One region of the Streptomyces sp. NPDC031132 genome, then DNA from elsewhere that is predicted to be linked to it. Evidence: riboswitches for the same ligand, from Rfam matches in the RefSeq annotation. Region 1 holds a riboswitch; the other holds the start of a gene.
What was found. A riboswitch is a leader RNA that binds a small molecule or an ion and turns the genes downstream of it on or off. The one in region 1 is predicted to bind S-adenosylmethionine.
Positions count from the first base shown of each region.

Region 2: linked by a shared signal. The riboswitch ahead of thrC (threonine synthase) and the one ahead of ACZ49B_RS03845 (aminotransferase class V-fold PLP-dependent enzyme) in region 1 are both predicted to bind S-adenosylmethionine.

Region 1 covers NZ_JBVIGX010000002.1:175,983-180,626, forward strand. Annotated here, with positions in the region: gene ACZ49B_RS03825 (hypothetical protein) at 1-68, opposite strand, end outside; gene ACZ49B_RS03830 (rhomboid family intramembrane serine protease) at 196-918, shown strand; gene ACZ49B_RS03835 (Lrp/AsnC family transcriptional regulator) at 915-1,196, shown strand; gene ACZ49B_RS03840 (ferredoxin family protein) at 1,258-1,842, opposite strand; gene ACZ49B_RS03845 (aminotransferase class V-fold PLP-dependent enzyme) at 1,891-3,291, opposite strand; SAM riboswitch class IV at 3,510-3,626, opposite strand; gene trpD (anthranilate phosphoribosyltransferase) at 3,737-4,644, opposite strand, start outside.
Region 2 covers NZ_JBVIGX010000013.1:119,631-124,274, reverse strand. Annotated here, with positions in the region: gene ACZ49B_RS21045 (alpha,alpha-trehalose-phosphate synthase (UDP-forming)) at 96-1,556, opposite strand; gene ACZ49B_RS21040 (glucosyl-3-phosphoglycerate synthase) at 1,602-2,579, opposite strand; SAM riboswitch class I at 2,777-2,926, shown strand; gene thrC (threonine synthase) at 2,944-4,218, shown strand; gene ACZ49B_RS21030 (MoaD/ThiS family protein) at 4,414-4,644, shown strand, end outside.

The DNA of each region.
Region 1 (4,644 bases):
AAACGCGTGAGGTTGCCGCACAGCGTGCAGCGCCACCGGGTGGTGTCGGTCGGCAGGGGAACCGTCATCAGGCCGCTCTCTCCTTCGTAGCTGATTCAATTAAAGCCGCCGTCCGCGTCAATCGGCGGACCGCAGCACGTAACCCTACGGCCTGCCGGTGCTCCGGGTGGGTCCGCTTGGGTCATGCTCAATCGCATGATCGTAAGGTGGCAGGCCCTCCGGGAAGCCGTCCGGGGCCCGGTGGTCGTCCACGCGGTGATCGCCGGCTGCTGCGTGGTGTTCCTGCTCGGTCCGGCCTCGGGGCTGAACCCCTCGTACGGGACGGGCGAGCGGTTACTGGAAGCGGGGACCGCGTACTTCCGACGCTGGGGAGTGGTCCCGGACGAGCTGTTCACCGGGTCGGGGCGGGCGCTGCTGACCCCGCTCACCGCGCTGTTCGTGCACGGCAGCTGGCTTCACCTGCTCGGCAACATGCTCTTCCTCTACGTCTTCGGCGTGATGACGCAGGAGCGGATGGGCCGACCGGAATTCCTGTCCTTCTACGTCTGTACGGGTTACCTCGCCCTGGCGGCGTACGCGGCGGCCAACGCCTCCTCGCCCCAGACCCTGGTGGGCGCATCGGGGGCGATCTCGGCGGTGCTGGGGGCCTTCCTGTGCCTGTTCCCCCGGGCGAGGGTGACGAGCCTGTTCCCGTTCCTCCTCTTCCTCCCGCTGCGCTTCCCGGCCTGGATCGTCCTCCTGTTCTGGTTCGGCCTCCAGTGGCTGGCGGCGCACCGCGCGGGGAGCGGCCCGGGGGTGGCGTACCTGGCCCATGTGGTGGGCTTCTCGCTCGGCTTCGTCTACGCGTGGGTGCGGTATCGGCGTACGACTAGAGTGAGGAGACCAGCGACGGCCACCGAGGGAGACAGCCAGCCGTGATCACCGCGATCGTGCTCATCAAGACCAGCGTGGACCGCATCCCCGAGATCGCCGAGTCGATCGCCGCGCTGGAGAACGTCAGCGAGGTCTACTCCGTCACGGGGACGTACGACCTGATCGCGCTGGTCCGCGTGGCCCGCCACGAGAACCTGGCGGACATCATCCCGGGCCGCATCAGCAAGATCCCGGGCGTGGAGGCGACGGACACCCACGTGGCGTTCCGCACGTACTCCCAGCACGACTTGGAAGCGGCGTTCGCGATCGGCCTCGACGCGTAGCGCCTGGTTCGTCCCGGCTCGCGGATCCCGGCCGCATCAGGCCCTCGGCAGTGGCGCGAGGTCATGTGCCCAGCTCCGGCACGCTCTCCCCCGTCCGTGCCGGGCGGCCTTCGGCCAGCCAGAACAGGTAGTCGCGGAGGTGGTCCGCCAGGTCGCCGTCGATGTGGGCTACGTACGCACGGGCCCCGGCCGCGGCGTCGTTCATCCAGTCGCTCCGGGCCGATGCCCAGGGTCCGCAGCCCGCCCTCACGGCCCACTCGCGCACCCGGGCCCGGTCCCGCCACCAGTCCCGGACCAGCTCCGGGGTCCAGTGGGCGTCGCCGTCGCCGCCGTACGCCCGGAAGGGTTCGCATTCGGCGGCGCAGACCAGGGCGTGGACCTCCGAGGGCGTCCGGGGCTGGTGGTACACGAACTCACTGCCGTACGCGTCCTCGTACATGACGTGGTCGGGCGCGCACTGCCGCCCGGTGAGGCAGGTGTCGGTGTGGGCCGCGTAGAAGGGGCCCGGCACGCTCCGCCAGTCCCGCTGCTCCCAGCCGTCGGGCGCAGGCCCGGACCAGTCGCGGCTCACCCGGTCGCCCCGCCACAGCGGATGCGGCTCGCCCGCCATGGCCCGGGCGGTCGGTATCGGATCCCAGTACGTCATGCGGCGAAGCGTATGCCGGGACGGTGACGACGGACGGAGTCCGGCGTGTCAGGAAATGGGCACGCAGCGGCCCTCTTCGGTGCGGTACTGCCACTTGGCGCCGTCGGCGACGAGTTCCTTGACCGCGCGGACGAAGCGGTCGACGTGCTCGTCGGGCGTGCCCGCGCCGAAGCTGACGCGGATCGCGTTCAGCGAGCGCTCGCCCGGGGCCGCCTCGGGGGCTCCGCATTCGCCCTGGGCCTGCGGCTCGCTGCCCAGCAGGGTGCGGACCAGGGGGTGGGCGCAGAACAGGCCGTCGCGGACGCCGATCCCGTACTCCGCCGACAGCGCGGCCGCGAAGTGCGAGCTGTTCCAGCCGTCCACGACGAAGGAGATGACGCCGACCCGCGGGGCGTCGTCCCCGAAGAGGGAGAGGATCCGAACGGCCGGGACCTCCGCCAGCCCGTCCCGGACCTTGGCGATCAGGTGGTGCTCGCGGGCGACGAGGCTCTCGAAGCCCGCCTCGGTCAGGGCCTTGCAGGCGGAGGCGATCGAGTACACGCCGATGACGTTCGGGGAGCCGGCCTCGTGGCGGGCGGCCGTCGTGTGCCACTCGACGTCGACGCCGCCGTCCGCGCGGCGGGCGACCTTCCGGGAGGCGCCGCCGCCGGCCAGGTACGGCTCCGCCTGCTGCAGCCAGTCCGCGCGGCCGGCCAGCACGCCCGAGCCGAACGGCGCGTAGAGCTTGTGCCCGGAGAAGGCCACCCAGTCCACGTCCAGTTCCTGCACGGAGACGGGGTGGTGCGGGGCCAACTGGGCGGCGTCCAGCACGATCCGCGCGCCGTGGGCGTGCGCGGCCGCGGCGAGCTCCTTCACCGGCCACAGCTCGCCGGTGACGTTGGAGGCGCCGGTGACGCAGACCAGCGCCGGGCCGTAAGGGTCACGGGCGGCCAGCGCCCGCTCGAGGGTCTCGACGGCCTGGGCGGGAGTACGGGGGGCGTTGAGGTACGTGACCTGCGTGTCGGCCCACGGCAGCAGCGAGGCGTGGTGCTCGGTCTCGAAGACGAAGACCTGGCAGCCGGCCGGGAGTACGGCGGCGAGCAGGTTCAGCGAGTCGGTGGTGGACCGGGTGAAGACGACCTGGTCGGCGGGGCGGCAGTCGAGGAACTCGGCGACCGTGGTGCGGCTCTGCTCGAAGAGGTCGGTGGAGAGCTGGGAGAGGTAGCCGGCGCCGCGGTGCACGCTGCCGTAGTAGGGGGCGTACGCGGCGACGTCGTCCCAGACCCGCTGGAGCGCCGGGGCGCTGGCCGCGTAGTCGAGGGCCGCGTAGGTGACCTCGCCACCGGTGACGAGCGGGACGGTGACGTCCCGGCCGAGGACCGGCAGCGGCTCGGCACGGGCGGGGTCGACGGGGGCGGCAACGGGGGCGGTCACGGCGGCGGTGGCGACGGCGTTCGGGTACGTGGACATGGCGGTATCTCCCGGCGGGACAGGCTGAATGGCTTCGGACGGCCCGTACACGGGTGCACGGATGCGCGGACGCGCATGCGGCTGTGGGGTACGGGAGTTGCCTCGACGCACGGACGGCTGGGGGCCGTGCGGAGGGTGAAGAGGGGCGGAGTCGCCCTATCGCATTCGCTTGCTCACGGAAAAAGCTCCTCGAGAGACCAGGACCCCTGGTGTCGAGGGATCCGCGCTTGCCGTAGGCCTTTCTGCCTACGACCTGGTCATCACCCGGGGCACCCCGCCACGGAAGGAGGGTTGCCGGACAGCAAGCCGGGGCCTAAACGCTGTCACTCGTGACCTGGTCAGCATCCTGCCACAAGATCCCTCACGCACAAGACCCCGGTCCGCATCGTGGACCGGGGTCATCGCTTTCACGCCTTTCCGGCGCGGCCGGGCGCCAGGCCGGGTGCTAGGCGTTGCTCGCTCGCACCCAGCGCTCCAGGGCGGCCCGCGCCGCACCCGAGTCGATCGACTCGGCCGCGCGGGTGATACCGGCCGCGATCTGCTCCTCCAGGGTGCCGGTGCCCGGGTCCAGCGCCACGAGGGCGGCGGCCGAGTTCAGCAGGACGGCGTCGCGGACCGGGCCGGTCTCGCCGGCCAGCAGGCGGCGGGCCACGTCCGCGTTGTACGAGGGGTCCCCGCCGGCCAGGGCGGAGACGTCGACCAGGGAGATGCCCACGTCACGCGGGTCGAGGGTGTGCTCGGTGACCTTGCCGTCGCGGACCCACCAGATCCGCGAGGTCGACGCCGTGGTCAGTTCGTCCAGGCCGTCGTCGCCGCGGAAGACCAGCGCGGAGGAGCCCCGCTCGGCGAGGACGCCCGCGACGATCGGGGCCATCCGGGGGTCGGCCACGCCGGAGGCCTGGGCCCGGACCCGGGCCGGGTTGGTCAGCGGGCCGAGGATGTTGAAGGTGGTGCGGATGCCGAGTTCCTTGCGGGCCGCCGCGACGTGCCGCAGCGCCGGGTGGAACTTCACCGCGAAGCAGAAGGTGATGCCGGCCTCGGCGGCGACCTCGACGACCCGCGCCGTGCTGAGGTCGAGGTTGACGCCGAGCTTCTCCAGGACGTCGGAGGAGCCGCTCGCGGAGGACGCGGCCCGGTTTCCGTGCTTGACGACCTTGGCTCCGGTGCCGGCCACCACGATCGACGACATCGTCGAGATGTTCACCGTCTTGGCCCCGTCGCCGCCGGTGCCGACGATGTCCACGGTCCGGCCCGGCACCTCGATCAGGTTGGCGTGCTCGTACATGGAGCGTACGAGGCCGTTGATCTCCGCGACGGTTTCGCCCTTGGCCCGCAGCGCCACCACGAAGCCGG
Region 2 (4,644 bases), on a different contig from region 1:
TCTTCCGCCCGTCCGGCGTTGGGGGACCGGGTCCGGGCTGAGCCCGGGGAACGGTGGAAGGGCGGGCAGGGGACGGCCCCGCGCAGCGGTTGCCGTCACGCCTCGCGGAGTGCGGTCAGCTGGGCCGTGAACCAGTCGGTCGGCGGGAGGGCGGTCGCCGCCAAGGCCAGCCGCTTCGTACGCTCCGCACGCTCCTCGGCCGGCATGGCGAGGGCGGCGTGCAGCGCAGCGGCCGTCTCCGACACGTCGTACGGGTTCACCGTCAGCGCGTCCTCGCGGAGCTCCCCGTACGCCCCCGCCCCGGTCGACAGCACCAGCACGCACCCCGCGTCCGAGACCACCGGGATCTCCTTCGCCACCAGGTTCATCCCGTCCCGCACCGGGTTCACCAGCGCCACGTCCGCCAGCCGGTACGCCGCCAGGGAGCGCGCGAAGTCGTCCTTCACCGACACCAGCACCGGCTGCCAGTCCTCCGTGCCGAACTCCTCGTTGATCTGCTCGGCCAGCTCCCGCACCGCCTCCGTGTACGACCGGTACACCGCCAGGTCCTGCCGGGACGGATACGCCGAGGCCAGGTGCACCACGCGCCCCCGCCACTCCGGGTGCACCGTCAGCAGCTCCCGGTAGGCCGACAAGCCGCGCACGATGTTCTTCGACAGCTCCGTCCGGTCCACCCGGACGATCGTCCTGCGGTCCCCGACCTCCGCCCGCAGCGCCGCCAGCTTGTCGTTCACCTCCGGCCGGTGCGCCAGCGCCCGCAGTTCGTCGCCGTCCACGCCCAGCGGGTACACGGCCACGTTCGTCCGCCGGTGCTGCACCGGGCCACTCGTCATCTTCTCGACGTACGGCGCGTCCCTCGGGTCCGCCCCGGCCGCCGTCTTCGGCTCCGCGATGCCCCGCTCGTCGTCCAGCTGCGCCGCGGTCATGAAGCTGTGCGCCCACGCCCACGTGTGGAAGCCCACCACGTCCGCCCCGAGCATGCCCCACATCAGCTGCGCCCGGATGTCGTCGGGGAGCATGTCCAGGAACTCGCGCGAGGCCCACGGGGTGTGCGTGAAGTGGCTGATCTTCAGGTCCGGCCGCAGTTCCCGCAGCTCACCCGGGACCAGCGCCAGGTGGTAGTCCTGCACGAGCACCGCCGCGCCCTCGCCGGCCTCCTGGGCCAGCGCCAGCGCGAAGGCGTGGTTGTAGGCGGCGTACGAATCCCACCGCCGCCGGAACTCCGCGTCGAAGACCGGCTCGCGCGGGATGTCGTACAGGTGGTGGTGCGTGAACCACAGCACCGAGTTCGCGATGCCGTTGTACGCGTCGTCGTACGTCGTGGGATCGATGTCCAGCATCCGGACGCCGGGTTCGGAGACGCCCCGGCGGACCGCCTCCCGGTCCGCCTCCGACAGCGCCGCGCAGATCCACAGCGCCTCCGGCTGTCGGGCGAGGGCGGCGGAGAGGCCGGAGACGAGACCGCCCCCGCCGCGCCGGGCCGTGAGGGTGCCGTCGTCGCCGAGCTGGTAGGAGAGCGGGCCGCGGTTCGCTGCAACGAGTACCTGGGAAGCCATGCCGCGAACCTAGCCCGGGGCCTGCCCGCTCAAACGTCAGTTCCCTCACGCCACCCTGCGGCCGGAGTACTCCTTGACCCCGGCCATCGGCGGCCGCTCCTCGGTGTCCACGGCGTACGTCCGCGGCACGAACCCGTTCGGCCCGCGCTCGAACTGGGTCAGTTCCGGCCGTACGAGGTGCCCGCGCGAGAGCCGCAGCTGCGCCGTGCGGTAGATCGCCGCGGCCATCCGGCCCAGTGCCTGGCCGTCCTGATGGCGGTGGAGCCGTACGCCGACGTCCACCTGGGCCAGCGCGTCCAGTCCGACCGTGTGCAGCGCGTCCACGAGCAGCCCCAGCTCGACGCCGTACCCGACGGGGAAGGGCAGACGTTCCAGCAGGGTGCGGCGCACGGCGTACTCACCGCCCAGCGGCTGGACGAAGCCGGCCAGCTGCGGCCAGTGGAGGTTGAGGAGCGGACGGGCGACCAGCTCGGTCACCCGGCCCCCCTGGCCGGGCGGCCTACCGGAGGCGAGCCCGTCGACCTCCGGTCCCAGCGGGCGGTCGTACATCGCCTTGACGAACTGCACGTCCGGCTCGGTCAGCAGCGGGCCGACGATCCCGGACACGAAGGCGGAGGAGAAGTCCCGCAGGTCGGCGTCCACGAAGCAGACGACGTCGCCGGTGGTCACCAGCAGCGAGCGCCACAGCACCTCGCCCTTGCCGTGCACGACCGGGATCCGCGGCAGGATGTCGTCGCGGTGCACCACGCGGGCGCCCGCCTTCGCGGCCACCTCGGCGGTCCGGTCGGTGGAACCCGAGTCGACCACGACCAGTTCGTCGACCAGCGGCACCGGCAGTCCGTCGATCAGATCGCGACGGATCACCTCGACGATGGCGCCGACCGTCTCCTCCTCGTCGAGCGCGGGCAGGACGACGCTGACCGTGGTGCCTGCCGCCCGCTTGGCGGAAAGCAGCTGGTCGAGCGGTCGGTCGGCCGCGGACCAGGAGCGGTCCGCAAACCAGCGCTCCACCTCTTCCAGCACGTTCGGCACTCCCTGTTTCCTCGTTCGTCCTCGGCGGGTTTCAGCCGAAAAGTGATCCATCTCGCGGTTCGGACAGCTGTCTCAACCGCCCGGACCTTCCGTTACAGTCTTGAACAACGCGAAGGACCACCGCATGCCGGGGGTCCCCGCGAACAAACGCCCGGACGCGCCATGGAGCGCGCGGCCCGGTGCCATACCGCTCATCCAGAGGGGCAGAGGGACACGGCCCGTTGAAGCCCCGGCAACCCTCCAGTCGGTTCTCGCGCTTGCTTGCAGCAGCGAGGTCCCCGGCTAGGGAAGGTGCCAATTCCGTCTCATGGCGAAGTGCGCCATGGGGAAGATGAGGAGAAAGGGCCTCGCCATCATGGCTGCACAGACTGTTGCCACCTCTGTCGATCTCGGACCTGCCACCGGCCTCTCGTGTCGTGAGTGCGGTACCCGCTTCGAGCTCGGACCCATCTTCGCGTGCGTCGAGTGCTTCGGACCTCTGGAAGTCGCCTACGACCTTCCCACCGGGGACCCCGACGCCCTGCGCGCCGCGATCGAGGCCGGCCCGAACAACATCTGGCGCTACGCCCCGCTGCTGCCCGTCCCCGCGGACGTGGCCTCCAAGCCCAGCCTGAACCCCGGCTTCACCAAGCTCGTCGACGCGGCCAACCTGGCCAAGGAGCTCGGCTTCACCGGCAAGCTGTACGTCAAGGACGACTCCGGCAACCCGACGCACTCCTTCAAGGACCGCGTCGTGGCCATCGCCGTCGAGGCCGCCCGCGCCTTCGGCTTCACCACCCTGTCCTGCTCCTCCACCGGCAACCTGGCCGGCGCCGTCGGCGCCGCGGCCGCCCGGGCCGGATTCCGCTCCTGCGTGTTCATCCCGCACGACCTGGAGCAGGGCAAGGTCGTCATGGCCGGGGTGTACGGCGGCGACCTGGTCGGCATCGAGGGCAACTACGACGACGTCAACCGCTTCTGCTCCGAGCTCATCGGCGACCCGCTGGGCGAGGGCTGGGGCTTCGTCAACGTCAACCTGCGTCCGTACTACGGCGAGGGCTCCAAGACGCTGGCGTACGAGATCTGCGAGCAGCTCGGCTGGCAGCTGCCCGACCAGATCGTGATCCCGATCGCGTCCGGCTCGCAGCTGACGAAGATCGACAAGGGGCTGCAGGAGCTGGTCAAGCTCGGCCTGGTCGAGGACAAGCCTTACAAGATCTTCGGCGCCCAGGCCGAGGGCTGCTCCCCGGTCTCCACCGCCTTCAAGGCCGGCCACGACGTGGTCCGCCCGCAGAAGCCGAACACCATCGCCAAGTCGCTGGCCATCGGCAACCCGGCCGACGGCCCGTACGTCCTGGACATCGCCCGCCGTACGGGCGGCTACGTCGAGGACGTCAACGACGAGCAGGTCGTCGAGGCCATCAAGATCCTCGCGCAGACCGAGGGCATCTTCGCCGAGACCGCGGGCGGCGTGACCGTCGGCGTGACCAAGAAGCTCATCGAGAACGGGCAGCTCGACCCGGCGCTGACCACGGTGGTCCTCAACACCGGTGACGGCCTCAAGACCCTGGAGGCGGTGGCCGCGGACAGCGGGCAGACCGCCACCATCCGCCCGAGCCTGGACGCGTTCCGCGCAGCCGGCCTGGCCTAGGGGGTGGCCGGCGGACCAAGGCCGGGCCCGGGGTCTCTGGCACCGCGCCTTGCTGCGTTGTCGTCAGTCGCCGACGCTCCGCGTCGACTCCCTCCTCCGCCTTGCAATCCACGGCACGAGACACCCCGGGCTGATCCGGCCCTGATCCGCCGGACACCCCCTCCCTCCCCGAACCCCCGGAAAGGCAGCAGCGCCATGAGCGTCAACGTCCGCATCCCCACCATCCTGCGCACCTACACCGGCGGCCAGGCCGAGGTCGCCGCCGAGGGCGCGACCCTCTCCGAGGTCATCGCGTCCCTGGAGGCGAACCACCCGGGCATCGCCGCCCGCGTCCTGGACGACCAGGGCAAGCTGCGCCGCTTCGTGAACGTCTACGTCAACGACGACGACGTGCGCTTCGAGGGCGGCCTGGACGCGGTGACGCCG